Regions from separate parts of the Mesorhizobium sp. WSM4871 genome, predicted to be linked through region 1. Evidence: predicted binding sites of a transcription regulator. Region 1 holds the regulator's gene; the other holds the start of a gene.
What was found. The regulator HrcA, encoded in region 1, represses chaperone genes, less so after heat shock. The targets are predictions, from matches to a motif close to GTTAGCACTCNCNNNNNGNGAGTGCTAAC.

Region 1 (7,742 bases):
GCGACGACGCCCTTTTCCCTGGCGAATTTGTCGAGCCGCACCAGCGGCGTGTCCCCGATCGTCTCGGTGATCGAATTGAAGACGCGGCCGCGGCCGGGCACGCGGGCGGGGGTGACGGGCTTGTTCATTGGTTTCGCTCCCAGATCAGGCAATTGGCATCAGCCGACAGAATAGGACTTTCAACCGCGCAAGATAGGCTGCGGCTCGAAAATATCCGAGTGGGGCGCTTGCTGAAAACAGCTGCGCCCCGGAATACCATTTCCGGGATCGGAGCTCATTGGGAATGGTTTGGCGGAATAGGAGCTGATTGCGCACCAAGGTGTATTGAGATTCAGGTCAGGCCGAGCCGAAAATGGTGACTTCCGAGAACCGGAGCGGAGCGTACTTTTTGTACGTGAGCACCGGAAGCGCAGGATGCCGCTATTTGCAGGCCGGCATCACCTGAATATCGATGCACCTACTGGCGGGCGGCGATCGCCGCGGCAGCCCCGACCATGAAGCCGGCGGCGGTGCGGTTCAGGGCTTTAAGCGCCCGCGGCGACTTCAGGAACCAGCGCGCCTTGGCCGCCAGCGCCAGATAGGGCACCAGCACCACCAGAAGGACGACCACGGTGATCGTGACCAGGATGCCGTAGTCGGCCAGCGTAATGGTCTTCAGATCGACGATGGTCGGGGTGATGGCGAGGTAGAAGATCATCGTCTTCGGATTGCCGAGGGTGACGGCAAGGCCGGCGACGAAGCTCGATACCAGCCCGCCCTTGCCCTTCCTGGCTTCAACCGTTTCGGGCGTGATGCCGCTCGTCCAGAACCGCCAGCCGAGGAAGGCAAGATAGGCAACGCCGAACCATTTGATCGCCAGGAACACCATGCCGAAGGTCTGCGCGACAAAAGCGAGGCCGAGCACCACGGCGGTGAGATAGATAAGATCGGCGAGCATCAGCCCGAACGACATCGCCAGCGAAGAGCGGAAGCCGGAGCCGAGCGCACGCGCCACCAGCGCGGTGACGCCAGGACCGGGAATGGCGGCGGCGATACCGAGGGCAGCACTGTAGGCGAGGAATCCTGCAAGGGTCATGGTCAGCCTTGTCGCACAAAGGTGGGCTGGCGTGAATTCGCTGACGGCCGGATTCGATTGCACCAGCGGTGCAAACCGCCGGTCAGGACCGGTGGGCGTCGTAAGTCACGCGCCAGATGGTGCCGTTGCCGTCCTCGGTGACGATCAACGCGCCGTCTTTGGCCACCGCGACACCGACCGGGCGGCCCCAGACTTCGTCGTCGGAGACAACGAAGCCGGTCATGAAATCCTCATACTCGCCGGTCGGCTTGCCATCCCTGAACTTCAGCCGGACGACCTTGTAGCCGGTCCTGACGCCGCGGTTCCACGAACCGTGCAAGGCTACGAAAGCATCCCCCTCATAGTCGGATGGGAAGCCCTTGCCGTCATAAAAGACGATGTTGAGCGGCGCCGAATGCGCCTGCATCAGCACGTCGGGAACGATGGTTTTGTCGGCAAGGTCGGGCCGCTCGCCCTTGCGGCGCGGATCCTCGTTGTTGCCGATATAGTACCAGGGCCAGCCGTAGAAGCCGCCTTCCCGGACGGTCGTTGCAAATTCGAACGGCACATTGTCGCCCAGCGAGTCGCGCTCGTTGACGACGCACCACAAGGCGCCCGTCGCCGGCTGGATGGTCATGCCCGCGCAGTTGCGCAGGCCGGTGGCCACGACCCGCCTGTTCTTGCCGTCCGGATCGAAGGCCAGCACATCGGCGCGGCCATCCTCCATGCCCCAGGCCGCGCCCAGCGGCTTCGACTTCACCCAGGCGTCGAGGCCGCCTTCCGGTTCCTTCCCCATGCCCTCCTCGCCCACATTCGAGTAGGAGCCGACCGAGAAATAGAGCGTCTTGCCGTCCTGCGAGAAGGCAATGTCGCGGGTCCAATGGCTCTTCCTGGGAATGTTATCGACGATGGTCTCCGGGTCACCCCGGGCTTTCAGGTCACCATTGCGATAGGCAAAGCGCACGACGCCGTTGCTGTTGGCGATATAGACCCACTGCGGATTGTCGCCCGGGGGATAAAAGGCAATGCCATAGGGCCGGGTGAGATTATTGGCGAAGATCGCCGTCTCGGCGGGTCGCGCGCTGCCTTCGGCGAGGCGATAGAGGCGTATCTGGTTGTCATTGCTGTTGGCCACGAACAGGTCGCCGTTCGGGGCAACGCGGACAACACGCGGATTGATGATGCCGGAGGCGATCATTTCCGCCGAAAAGCCCGGCGGCAGGATCGGCTTGGCTTCTTCAGGCCGCTGCGCCACGCCGGGGCTGTTCGAGGCGGATTCGGTAATGAATGGCGCCTGCAGATCCTCAGGCCGGATCAGGCGGCGCACCCCCGGCCGGTCGGCGTGCCAGTCGCCGAAGGCAGCTTCGCCCTTCAGCAGCGGCTCAGCCGCCTGCTGAGCAAAAGCGGCTGTCGCGACAAGCAGGACGGCGCCCAAAAGACCGGCAAATCGGATCATCCTGCCTCCAGCGTCAACTTCCCTTCATGCATGTCGTCATCGCAGAACCGCCGCACACTTTGCGCGACATGCAACTTTTGCGCGACATGCATTAGAACGAGGAACGGGCAGAAGCCGTTCCGCGCTTGACCCTTGCCTCACATCCCCGCGGCGTAAAAATCATCGTCAAGGCGCTTTTCCAGCGTGACGAGGTCATCCGGCAATGGCAGGCCCATGGCGCGCATTTCCCTCAGCTTTTCGCGCAGCTGCTCCTGGATCTCATGCTGGTCCTCGGGCTGATTGACCATTTCTTCCAGCAACAGGCTGATCTGGGCCTTGAATGATTCCAGCGCCATTGTTCTTCTCCTTACCGCAGCATCCGGGAAATAAGCTGGGCCGTATAGTCGACCATCGGTACTATGCGCGCATAGTTCAGCCGGGTCGGGCCGATCACGCCAAGCGCACCGATGACGCGAGCGTCCTTGTCGCGATAGGGCGCCACCACCAGCGACGAGCCCGACAGCGAAAACAGCTTGTTTTCCGAGCCGATGAAGATGCGAACGCCCGGCCCGTCCTCGGCGAGGTCTAGCAGCTGGATCAGCCCGTCCTGCGTTTCCAGGTCCTCGAACAGATGCCTGAGCAGTTCGATGTCGGCCTGGGCGGTGACGTTTTCCAGGAGATTGGCGCGGCCGCGCACGATGAGCCGCGCCGGCAGGCCGCTTTCGGCGCCGGCCCAAACCGCCAGGCCCTTCTCGACCAAATCCTGCGACAACGTGTCGAGGGCGGCTCTCGTCTCTTCCTTGATGCGGGCGATCTCGATGCGTGCCTCGGCCAGCGTGCGGCCGCGGATATGGGCGTTGAGGAAGTTCGACGCCTCATGCAATTGCGAGACGGTGATGCCGGCGGGCAGGTCGACGACGCGATTTTCGACGTCGCCGTTCTGCGAGACCAGCACGGCCAGCGCCTTGGTCGGCTCGAGCTGGATGAATTCGATATGTTTCAGCGCCACTTCGTTCTTGGCGGCGAGCACCAGGCCGGCGCCGCGCGACATGCCGGACAGCATCTGGCTGGCTTCGGTGAGCATATGCTCCAGCGTCGCGCCCGAGCCGGAAGCCCGCACCTGCGCCTCGATGATGCGGCGCTCCTCGTCGGAAAGGTCGCCAAGCTCCATGAAGGCGTCGACGAAGAAGCGCAGGCCGGCCTGCGTCGGCAACCGGCCGGCCGAGATATGCGGCGCGTAAATCAGTCCGAGATGCTCGAGGTCGCTCATCACGTTGCGGATGGTGGCCGGCGACAGTGACGACGGCAGGATCCGCGACAGGCTGCGCGAGCCAACCGGTTCGCCGTCCCTGAGATAGGAATCGACAATGCGCCGGAAAATATCGCGCGAGCGCATATCAAGCGATTGGAGTGCTGGCGACTGAAGCACGGGAGACTGGGACGCGGGATCGACTGCCTTGGTCATTCGGGCCAAAAACCTCCGATATCAAGGATATAGAGTTCGGCGGTGTCAGCGCAACCCGGTTGCTTCAGCGAGACCCGGTCCATTTTCCTTTGCGCCCTGCGCGCCGTGCGGTTACAAGCCGGCCACGATTCCAGAAATAACAAGAAAGAAGCCCCGAATGCGCCCTTCCAAACGCCAACCCGACGAAATGCGCGCGATCTCCTTCGAGCGCGGCGTTTCCAAGCATGCGGAAGGCTCATGCCTGGTGAAATTCGGCGACACGCATGTTTTGTGCACGGCCAGCCTTGAGGAGAAGGTGCCGGGCTGGATGCGCAATTCCGGCAAGGGCTGGGTGACGGCCGAGTATGGCATGCTGCCGCGTTCGACCGGCGAGCGCATGCGCCGCGAGGCCTCCGCCGGCAAGCAGGGCGGGCGCACGCTGGAAATCCAGCGGCTGATCGGCCGTTCGCTGCGCGCCGTGGTCGATCTGCAGGCGCTGGGCGAGCAGCAGATCACCGTCGACTGCGACGTGATCCAGGCCGATGGCGGCACGCGCACCGCCTCGATAACCGGCGGTTGGGTGGCGCTGTACGACTGCCTGCGCTGGATGGAAGCTCGACAGATGGCCAGCGTCGCCAAGGTGCTGAAGGACCATGTCGCGGCGATCTCCTGCGGCATTCATGACGGCCAGCCGGTGATCGACCTCGATTATATCGAGGATTCCTCGGCCGGCACCGACGCCAATTTCGTCATGACCGGCAAGGGCGGCATCGTCGAGATCCAGGGCACGGCCGAGGGCGAGCCTTTCTCGGAAGAGCAGTTCGCGGCGCTGATGGGCCTGGCCAAGAAAGGCATCCAGCGTCTGGTCAGCTTGCAGCAGATGGCCGTGGTGTAGGCTTTCAATGCCGAGCCTGGACACCCCCCTCTGGCCTGCCGGCCATCTTCCCCGCAAGGGGGGAGATCGGGTGTCATCGCGGCTTTCGCCAATCTCCAACGTTGCAAAGCGGGCGCTAGCCTCGAAGCCGCTGATCTCCCCCCTTGCGGGGAAGATGGCTGGCAGGCCAGAGGGGGGTGCCTCGTGACGCCCTCTGCAATCCTGGAATCTGCCCTCTACGTCACCGACCTTGCCGACGCCGAATCCTTCTATCGCGATGTGCTCGGCCTCGATCTGCTGGGCAAGATCGACGGCCGCCATCTCTTCTTCCGCTGCGGATCCGGTGTGCTGCTGATCTTCAATGCCGAGGCGACGAAAGTGCCGCCGGCGCCCGACGCCAGGCTGAAAGTGCCGCCGCACGGCACGGTCGGTGAAGGCCACCTCTGCTTTGCCGCAAGCGCGGACGAGATCGTGCGCTGGAAGGCACATCTGGAGCGCAAGAAAATCGCCATCGAAAGCGAGTTCGAATGGCCGCAAGGCGGGCGCTCCATCTATATTCGCGATCCCTCCGGCAATTCGATCGAATTCGCCGAACCGAGAATCTGGGGCATCTGATGCATGCGCTGAACGGACAGAAAATCGTCGTCGCCAGCCACAATGAAGGCAAGCTGCGCGAATTCGCCGACCTGATGGCGCCCTTCGGTTTCGAAGCGAAGTCGGCAAAGGAGTTTGGCCTGCCGGAACCGGACGAGACCGGCACCACCTTTGAGGAGAACGCCTATATCAAGGCTTTTGCCGCCGCCCAGGCGACCGGCCTGCCAGCCTTGTCGGACGATTCCGGCCTGTGCGTCGACGCGCTTGACGGCGCGCCCGGCGTCTACACCGCCAATTGGGCCGAAACCCCGGATGGTTCGCGCGACTTCGGCATGGCCATGCAGCGCACCGAGGTGGCGCTGCAGGACGTCGGCGCGGTCGACCCGGCACAGCGCAAGGGCCGCTTCGTCGCCGTCATCTGCCTGGCCTTCCCCGATGGTGCGGCCGAATATTTCCGGGGCGAGGTCGAGGGCACGCTGGTGTGGCCGCCGCGCGGCGAGCTTGGCTTCGGCTACGACCCGGTGTTCTTGCCGAACGGTTTTGAGAAGACCTTCGGCGAGATGAGCGCCGCGGAAAAACATGGCTGGAAGCCCGGCCAGCCGGAGGCGCTTTCGCACCGTGCCCGCGCCTTCCAGAAATTCGCGCAAGCCCGGCTTGGTTCGGCATGACCATGCTGCTCGACCGCAGCCCCGGCTTCGGCGTCTACGTCCACTGGCCGTTCTGCGCGGCCAAGTGCCCTTATTGCGACTTCAACAGCCATGTCCGCCACCAGCCGGTCGACCAGGAGCGTTTCGCACGCGCCTTCGAGACCGAGTTGGCGACAATGCGCGCCCGCACCGGGCCGCGCGAGGTGACCAGCATCTTTCTCGGCGGCGGCACGCCATCGCTGATGAAGCCGCAAACCGTGGCGACGGTGCTGGACGCGGTGGCGAGGCACTGGACGGTGCCCGACGGCATAGAGGTGACGCTGGAAGCCAACCCTTCATCGGTCGAAGCCGAGCGCTTTCGCGGCTATCGCGCGGCGGGCGTCAATCGGGTGTCGCTCGGCGTGCAGGCGCTGAACGACAAGGATTTGCGCTTCCTTGGCCGCTTGCACAATGTCGAGGAAGCGCTGCATGCGATCGGGCTGGCCAGAGAGATATTCCCGCGCCTCTCCTTCGACCTGATCTACGCGCGGCCCGGCCAGACGCCAGAGGCCTGGCAGGCCGAGCTCGAGCAGGCGATCGGCCATGCAGCCGACCATCTGTCGCTCTACCAGCTGACCATCGAGGAAGGCACGCCGTTCCACGCACTGCATGCGGCGAAGAAATTCACCATTCCCGACAATGACCACGCCGCCGACCTCTATGCGTTGACGCAGGAGATCACTTCGGCGCACAGCCTGCCGGCCTACGAGATTTCCAATCACGCCAGGCCAGGCGCGGAAAGCCGGCACAATCTGACCTATTGGCGCTATGGCGAATATGTCGGCGTCGGTCCCGGCGCGCATGGCCGCTTCGTCGAGAACGGCCGCCGCACCGTCACGATCGCGGAGAGAATGCCGGAGACCTGGGCCAATCTGGTCGAGGCCAAGGGCCATGGCGTCACCGGCGGCGAGACCCTGACGCGTTCGGAAGAGGCCGACGAGTTCCTGCTGATGGGGCTGCGGCTCGCCGAGGGCATCGATCTCACCCGCTACGAGGCGTTTTCCGGTCGCGGCCTGTCGAGCGCAAGACTGTCTATGCTGCAGGGCGAAGGACTGGTGGCGCCGATCGGCAATTCCCGCCTGCGCGCCACGCCGGCCGGCATGATCGTGCTCGACGCCGTGGTGGCGGATCTGGCGCGGTAAGCAAGCAGGCCACGCTCCTCGCCGAGGCTCATCGCCCCTTCGTCATCCTTGGGCGGAGCGACGCGAAGCGGAGCGCAGACCCGAGGATCCATGCCGTGACGTGTGCGAAGAGGTCCTACGGTCCAGAACGAAGATGGGCTCTTTCTGCTGCTTGTCTTGCCATGGATTGCGACTTCTCCACCCGAAGTATTGCACATTCTGCACCGCAGCGGCGCTCACATGTCACTGCATGGATCCTTGGGTCTTCGCGACGTCGCTTCGCTCCTGCTCCGCCCAAGGATGACGAAGGTGGGGATGCCGTACCCAATCTTCGAGCCCGAGAATTGAGCTTCTGGAGACGCGGGTTTCACGGTATCTCGGTTGAGGGGCCACTTGCGAGGGCATGCCAATGAACCTGACCGTTTCCTCCTGGCAGTTGTGGGCGCTGGTGTCGGCGACCTTCGCCGCGCTGACGGCGATCTTCGCCAAGGTCGGCATCGAGACCATCAACGCGCTGAAACTCGGCAATGCGGC
Region 2 (7,742 bases), on a different contig from region 1:
GAGATTGCAGGCCTTTGTGGCTTGAAGAATGACATCAAAAGAGCCGCGAGAACCGGCTTCTGCCGGAATATCGCTAATTGGCTTGTCTATCGGGTATTGCGACAGATCGAGTCCGCTATGGGTCGACATGAAGGGGATGGCGAGGCGAGGGTCGACCAAGTCATTGATGTAAGCCTGCTTCTCGCGGGCAATCGATTGCGTTTCGCCGACGATCGGGTCCACCGAGACCAGGATGGCGCAATCGTCCGGATTTCGCCCTGTCTTATCGACGCGACCCTTCATCTCGACATAGAATTTCTGCATGTCCGGCAACGAATGCTGAAGCGTAAAGACAAGCTCGGCGTAGCTGGCGGCGAAAGCGCGGCCCCGCGGTGACGAACCGGCCTGCATGATGACCGGATGCCGCTGAGGGCTGGGCGGAACGGTGAAGACGCCCCTTGCCCCGACGTATTGCCCGGCGATCTCGGTGCGGCGCATCTTCGCCTCATCAATGAAGTGGCCGCTTTTTTTGTCACAGACGAGCGCGCCGTCGGCCCACCCCGTCCACAGGTCGAGACACGCTTTCAGGACCTCCTCGGCGCGGTCGTAGCGTTCACTGCGCGGCAGGAGCGCCTCCTCGCCAAAAAACTGCGCCTCCTGGTCGATAACGGAAGTCACGATGTTCCAGGCGATACGGCCGGCGGTCAGCGCATCGAGCGAGGAAAGCACGCGGGCTATCGCATAGGGCTGTTGGAAACTCGTCGATATCGTCACACCGAGTCCAATGCGCGACGTCGCCCGCGCCATCATCGCGACAAGCGGGACAGGATCAAGCAGCGACATCTGGCCGCCCCGCGCCATAATAGTTTCGTTATAAAAACTTAGAGCATCGGCGAAAAAGAACGCGTCAAATCTCCCCGCCTCGAGCGTTCGCGCCAGCGTCTCCCAGAACGCCGGATCGAGAAACCTGTTCTCTGTCTGCGGATGGCGCCACATTCCATGATGATGGCAAGTTGGCCCCGCCATAAGAAACGCTACAAACTTCATTTGACGCGACATTCTGGGCCCCTCAATTTAAAGCATTTGATGAATATGCTTCTCCATGCAAGCGGCGTGCCGACTGAGAACACGTCCAGCTAGGTAGTTGAATCGCAACGGTTTTCCTCAACGTCTAAGCGGTGAGAGCCAAAAGCTCCCTGCAAAGCACAAGGAACTGTGGAGCCAATGTCATATTCAGGACACAGGACTTATCCGATCGAAAGGCCCGTTACGGGGCGGACAAAGCGCCAGCTCATGCCGAACGTGGAACACCGCTCGGATAAAGGCTTCAACAACCGTCGGAGGATTCTTACCGATCCGAAAACGGGAACGAACGCGACAGGTTTCTGGCAGGTCGGCTCATTGCAGCATTTCGTGTCGATCTTCTCCGGCGTCCGAAATCAGGCCGCTCAAGATCGGCATCCATCATGACATTCGCGTGCTTGACGGCGAACTGTCTGATGATGAATTAAGGAGAGCCCTGCTGGCGTATACCAGGATGGCCAAATACTTGGCGAGACTGGATGCCGGCGCCGCACGGGTCGATCTCGATGGCAAGCCGGCCGGCGTGGTCTCGGATGCCGACGCGGCGACCGCCAAGGCTTTGCTGAGGGCCCGCAAGCACAAACAAGAGGCCAAGCAAACGCCGGAGCCAAGGGTAGAGCCTCGAGCGCCACCCAAACCAAAACCGAAGCGAACCGCCGGGTACAGGGCGAAGAATACGGCCGACAGCCCGACCGGCATAGTCGTTGAGACGAAGCGTCGCCGCGCTTTTCGAAAGCCGATGGCTTGAGCGCCGCTGAGCGATAGGCCTTGCACCGACGGACACAGCCCCTGAGGGTCGCAGCGGCGCCCCGTGCCGATCCGAATTACCGCGATTGTAAGGAGCTGCCGCATTCGTGCTGGCGAAACGAAGTGGTCGGTCATCCCTTCTCGAGACGAACCGAGGCCGGCCGTTGGTGTCTCCGAAGCCACGGCCAGCGGCTCTCCGCCGCATCCTTGCCCGCGCTCTCCTTGTCCTCTTTCACGACCATCTCTACTACGCCCTGAACATTTCCGGCCGGATCCGACTTCAAGGAAAAGGGCGGCATCGCCGCCCTTTCACGTATGTGAAGTCAGATCGGCTGGATTAAAAGTCCATACCGCCCATGCCACCCATGCCGCCACCCATGCCGCCGCCCATGCCGCCAGGCATGCCGCCGCCAGCCGACTCCTTCTTCGGAGCCTCCGCGATCATGGCTTCGGTGGTGACGAGCAGGCCGGCGACCGAGGCCGCGTCCTGGAGAGCCGTGCGCACGACCTTGACCGGATCGACGATGCCCATGGCGATCATGTCGCCATATTCGCCGGTCTGGGCGTTGTAGCCGAAGGTCGCGCCCTTGTTGTCGAGGATCTTGCCGGCAACGATCGAGGCTTCCGCACCGGCGTTGGCCGCGATCTGGCGGGCCGGAGCCTGCAGGGCGCGACGCACGATGCTGATGCCCGCGGTCTGGTCGGAGTTGGCGCCGACAGCGTTGATGCTCAGCGAAGCGCGCAGCAGGGCAACGCCGCCGCCGGGAACGATGCCTTCTTCCACGGCCGCGCGGGTCGCGTTCAGCGCGTCATCGACGCGGTCCTTCTTTTCCTTGACTTCGACTTCCGTCGCACCGCCGACACGGATTACCGCAACGCCGCCCGCCAGCTTGGCGAGACGTTCCTGCAGCTTCTCCTTGTCGTAGTCCGACGTGGTCTCTTCGATCTGCTGCTTGATCTGGGCAACGCGGCCCTGGATCTCTTCCTTCTTGCCGGCGCCGTCGACGATGGTGGTGTTCTCCTTGGAGATCGACACCTTCTTGGCGCGGCCGAGCATGTTGAGGCCGACATTCTCGAGCTTGATGCCGAGGTCTTCCGAGATGACCTGACCACCGGTGAGGATGGCGATGTCTTCCAGCATGGCCTTGCGGCGATCACCGAAGCCCGGCGCCTTGACGGCGGCGATCTTCAGGCCACCACGCAGCTTGTTGACGACCAGCGTGGCCAGAGCCTCGCCTTCGACGTCTTCCGAGATGATGAGCAGCGGCTTCGAGGTCTGCACGACGGCTTCGAGAACCGGCAGCATGGCCTGCAGGTTGGAGAGCTTCTTCTCGTGGAGAAGGATGTAGGCGTCTTCCAGATCCGCAACCATCTTGTCGGCGTTGGTGACGAAGTAGGGCGAGAGATAGCCGCGGTCGAACTGCATGCCTTCGACGACTTCGAGTTCGGTCTCGGCGGTCTTGGCTTCCTCGACGGTGATGACGCCTTCGTTGCCGACCTTCTGCATCGCTTCCGCGATCATGGCGCCGACCGACTCGTCGCCATTGCCGGCGATCGTGCCGACCTGGGCAACCTCTTCCGAGGTCTTGATCTTCGTGGCGTTCTTGATCAGCGTCGCGACGACGTCGCTGACCGCGAGGTCGATGCCGCGCTTCAGATCCATCGGGTTCATGCCGGCGGCAACGGCCTTGTTGCCTTCCTGGACGATCGACTGCGCCAGGACGGTCGCCGTCGTGGTGCCGTCGCCGGCGATGTCGTTGGTCTTCGAAGCGACTTCGCGGATCATTTGAGCGCCCATGTTCTCGAACTTGTCGGAAAGTTCGATTTCCTTGGCAACGGTGACGCCGTCCTTGGTGATGCGCGGCGCGCCGAACGACTTGTCGATGACGACGTTGCGGCCCTTGGGACCGAGCGTCACCTTCACCGCGTCGGCGAGGATGTTGATGCCGTGAAGCATGCGCTCACGGGCATCACGGGAGAATTTTACGTCTTTGGCAGCCATGTTTAACTCCTGGGCATTTCGCCCGAATTCAGATTGGATGGTGCGGATGAAAGGCGGCGGCGTGTCAGCCGATGATGCCCATGATGTCGGATTCCTTCATGATCAGAAGGTCTTCGCCATTGAGCTTGACTTCGGTGCCCGACCACTTGCCGAACAGGATGCGGTCGCCAGCCTTGACGTCCAGCGGGACGAGCTTGCCGGCTTCGTCGCGGGCGCCGGAGCCGACAGCGATGATCTCGCCTTCCTGCGGCTTTTCCTTCGCCGTATCAGGGATGATGATCCCGCCGGCGGTCTTGGATTCGGATTCGACCCGGCGAACGACCACACGGTCATGAAGCGGCCGGAAATTCGACTTTGCCATTTTGGATATCCCTGGTGCAGAGGTTGAACGGTTCTTCGTTGCCGGAGCCTGGGTTAGCACTCGCCAGTTGGGAGTGCTAACGTGGCGGTGAGATAGGCTGTAGGTTCGTCCTGGTCAAGACGGATGAGCGGACGGCCGAAGAGCCAGAAGATTTGGAATCGGCCCGGAAGCCTGGCCCGCATTGCGGCGCATCCCAATGCCTAGACGCGTTTCGGCCGTAAGCTATGGGCCGAATTTTGTGTCTTATTTGGAATGTGAAATTATGTGAAATTAACGGCCGAGCAGTCGGCCGGAATCGACGGCCAGCCGAACAGTCTCGAGCTTTTTGCAAGCCCGGCCTTTTTCATGCGCGCCTGAGGCGATGAGGCGGCTGACTGGCCGCTGTGAACATGGCTTGACCCGCCCAACTTGCGAGCAGCAAGGATCGCTCGCACGTGCTGCACTGGGAGGCCCTTCGTGATCCAGGTCGCACACATCATTTGCTGGGAAGATCGCTCAAGCGAGCACCTGAAAATACTCGCCGGCCTGCGAATCATGCTGCAATAGCGTCCGCGAAGGGTGCCTGCTTCATATGATAGGCCCACGTCTTGCCGACCAGGCAAAGTCGGCATCTCACGATCGGCCGTCCGCCAGATCCAGGAATCAAACTCCGGTCGCGATGCGATCAGTTCGCCCAGCGTTTCCTGGTACGCACCATCGGAGGAGGGGGTACGACATACAGGCCAACCGGCCGCGGCTGTATCTGCAATATCGCCGTCGCGGTTGGCTTGTCCATAGGCAGGTTGAAGCGCGGTCCTTTCACGCTTCGCTCCCTTGTCCTGGCAAGGGCGTCGACCAGCTTCTTTTCATAGGCGGAGTCGTACGGCACCCAATTCTCCGCCACCACCATGACGGGCCGTTTCCTCGATCACCGCCAGCCCCGCCGAACTCAACCCGAAGATGGCTATCGCGATCAAATGCGATGCCTCATCCACGCCCCAAAGTGCCATCCCGGTTTCAAAACGGGTTTGAAGCCGACGATGAAGACTCTCGTCCAACAGGAACACGAACCCCGGCATGTGCTTGATGATCAACTTGTGGCCGCTGCGAGCCGGGCTGAACTCCTTGACCTCGCCGACCAGGATCATCAGCTTTCTGGGGCCGCTCTTCGGGGGCAGCGCGGAAGCAAGCGCCTGGCCGCGCCTTTTCTCGATCGCAATCTTGTCGGCGGACCGGAACGGCTCGGGCACGAACAGTATGTCGCGCTCCGCCCTTGACCCTCATCTGGCCCGCGGCCTCGACGAGGTGCCAACGCATGTCCCACCAATGCCTCTTGCCAGCCCATCGCGAGGTCCAGACCGTCAGCTCCGCCTCGTGCCAGAGATAATGGAGCAGGCCTCCCAGGGAGAGTCTCTTGGTGTCCCCGACCACGCTGTTCGAATCTGGAATGCCAGCTGCCGACGCAGCGAGCGCGCCTACCTTCGACAGGCGAAAATCCAGCTTCAGCGCGGCCATGCCGCTCTCGGAATCGACCTGGTTTGCGCTGCCCATCAGCACGCCGAGGCCGGACAGTTCGTCGGGCGGGTCGTAAGAGGAACAGGACGTATCGTGGGCACCTGCCGTATATTGCTCGCGAATCACGCAATATACATCGCCGGGCACGGCTCTTTGCACACGCAAAACGGTGGCAGCTTTCCGCGATATCATCCCCTAGCGCAGCTTGTAGACCAGGCGCCGCCTCCTCGATCACCTGGTCAGCAACTCTGAAACCTCGTATTGCCTCCGTTGCTCCGGACGCCGCCGCATCCCCACGCCCATTGAGTCATGGTTTTGCCGTCGAAGCAACGGGCTTGTTCGTCAGGACATGCTGACCCGCCTCTCTTACCGGAACGGGGCTGCGCTTGACTGAACATCCGGTGTGCGGCTGGGTCTTCACCTTGGGCGTGCGTTTGGGCACTGCCACGTCGCCGGGGCCTCGATAGGCGACGGTGCGGCCAGCAGAGGAAGAGGGCAAGCAGGGATTTCGGTGGGCGGGCGAAGGTCCGGGAGAGAGACTCGGCGTCCGCCTCGGAGCAACCATGACACAGATGGGGCACCGATGCTCGCGCCGCTCCCAAGGAGCTATCACGATGTCTTCGAGGGTGCATTCCGAAGCGCGTGCCGTCATTTGCACGCGCATCCCCCCGAGATCAAAGCTACGGTCGTCGCGGACCTGAGTGGCGCCCGCGCGCCTGAAGGCGCGCGCCGGGTGCTCGTGAACCGAGCCCGCTTTTCTTCGGCAAGCCTCAGGCGGTCTCGGCCATTCGGCTTCGCCCCCTGGCGCATGCAGCCTTTCGCCTGCTGATGGCCGCCGGCCGTTGGCCGGCGTGGTCTGTCTGTTGGCCATCCCCCGGTGACGCGCGGTGGGCGGCTCTCCCTTCTAGGTCCGCCGCGGCATCCCGCAACCCTTCGCTGCCGCTCAGGGTCCTCCTCTTCGTTCCGGTCCTTCGAATGCGGTCTGCCTCCGACGGCGGACCTTTCCGGTCGTTCTCGCCGCCCACCCCGCTTTCCGGGGGAGGGCGCGCGATTGAAGAGCGGAGGACCAGACGATGCGTGCAAACAACAAGCGTTCCGCCTGCCGGCAGGCCGGCGCAGGCAAGGACGGGCGCCCCGGCGCCAGCCTTTATCAGGAGATCACCGATCGCATCATCGCCGAACTGGAGCGCGGGACCGTGCCGTGGGTCAAGCCATGGGGCAGCGCAAAGGCCGGCCTCGGCCTGCCGAGCAATGCCGCCACCGGCCGGCTCTATTCCGGCATCAACATCCTCATCCTGTGGGGCGCCGTCTTCGAGCGCAGCTATGCCAGCCAGAACTGGCTGACCTTCCGGCAGGCGCTTGCGCTTGGCGGCAATGTCCGGAAGGGCGAGCACGGCACAACCATCGTGCATGCCGACCGCTTCGTCCCGAAGGGCGAGAAGGAGCGCGCCAAGACCGATGGCGACGAACCGCACGCCGTTCCCTTTCTGAAGCGCTTCACCGTCTTCAATGTCGCGCAGTGCGACGGGCTGCCCGACCATCTCCATGCCGCCGCCGAGCCGCTGCCCGAGCGCGAGATCACCCCGCAGGCCGAGGCGCTTATTCGAGGAAGCGGCGCGGATTTCCGCATCGGCGGCGATCGCGCTTTCTACATGCCGGGCAGCGACTTCATTCAGGTGCCGCCGCAGCCGGCATTCTTTCGGCAGATCGACTATTACCGCACCTGCTTCCACGAGCTTGGCCACTGGACCGGCCACCCGGCGCGGCTTGCGCGCGACCTCTCCGGCGCCTTCGGTTCCAAGACCTATGCGCGCGAGGAACTGGTCGCCGAAATCTGCGCCGCCTTCGTCTGCAGCTCTCTCGCCATCGAGCCGACCGTGCGCCATGCCGACTATATCGGCTCATGGCTCACCGTGCTGCGCGAGGACAATCGCGCCATTTTCCGCGCCGCCAGCCTTGCCTCCAAGGCCGCCGATTTTCTTCTCGGCTTTAACGCCGAGGCCGAAGGCGCGCAACAAGACGAGATCGCGGCATGAGCGCGCAATCCCGACACCCTGCAGACCGAGCCGACGCCGC

Region 2: the regulator HrcA is predicted to act here: its motif matches at 4,225-4,253, upstream of groES (co-chaperone GroES).

What each region holds. Positions count from the first base shown of each region.
Region 1 covers NZ_JBVVPU010000008.1:38,246-45,987, forward strand. The annotation lists gene cysK (cysteine synthase A) at 1-128, opposite strand, end outside; gene AC0L2H_RS17330 (LysE family translocator) at 458-1,075, opposite strand; gene AC0L2H_RS17335 (PQQ-dependent sugar dehydrogenase) at 1,158-2,510, opposite strand; gene AC0L2H_RS17340 (hypothetical protein) at 2,648-2,845, opposite strand; gene hrcA (heat-inducible transcriptional repressor HrcA) at 2,857-3,954, opposite strand; gene rph (ribonuclease PH) at 4,112-4,828, shown strand; gene AC0L2H_RS17355 (VOC family protein) at 5,012-5,422, shown strand; gene rdgB (RdgB/HAM1 family non-canonical purine NTP pyrophosphatase) at 5,422-6,069, shown strand; gene hemW (radical SAM family heme chaperone HemW) at 6,066-7,229, shown strand; gene AC0L2H_RS17370 (EamA family transporter) at 7,618-7,742, shown strand, end outside.
Region 2 covers NZ_JBVVPU010000021.1:43,173-50,914, forward strand. The annotation lists gene AC0L2H_RS30185 (LLM class flavin-dependent oxidoreductase) at 1-1,038, opposite strand, end outside; gene AC0L2H_RS30190 (hypothetical protein) at 1,273-1,449, shown strand; gene AC0L2H_RS30195 (ProQ/FINO family protein) at 1,457-1,810, shown strand; gene groL (chaperonin GroEL) at 2,147-3,811, opposite strand; gene groES (co-chaperone GroES) at 3,876-4,172, opposite strand; gene AC0L2H_RS30210 (DUF1173 family protein) at 4,837-5,061, opposite strand; partial or broken gene AC0L2H_RS30215 (DUF1173 family protein) at 5,018-5,858, opposite strand; gene AC0L2H_RS30220 (ArdC family protein) at 6,740-7,702, shown strand.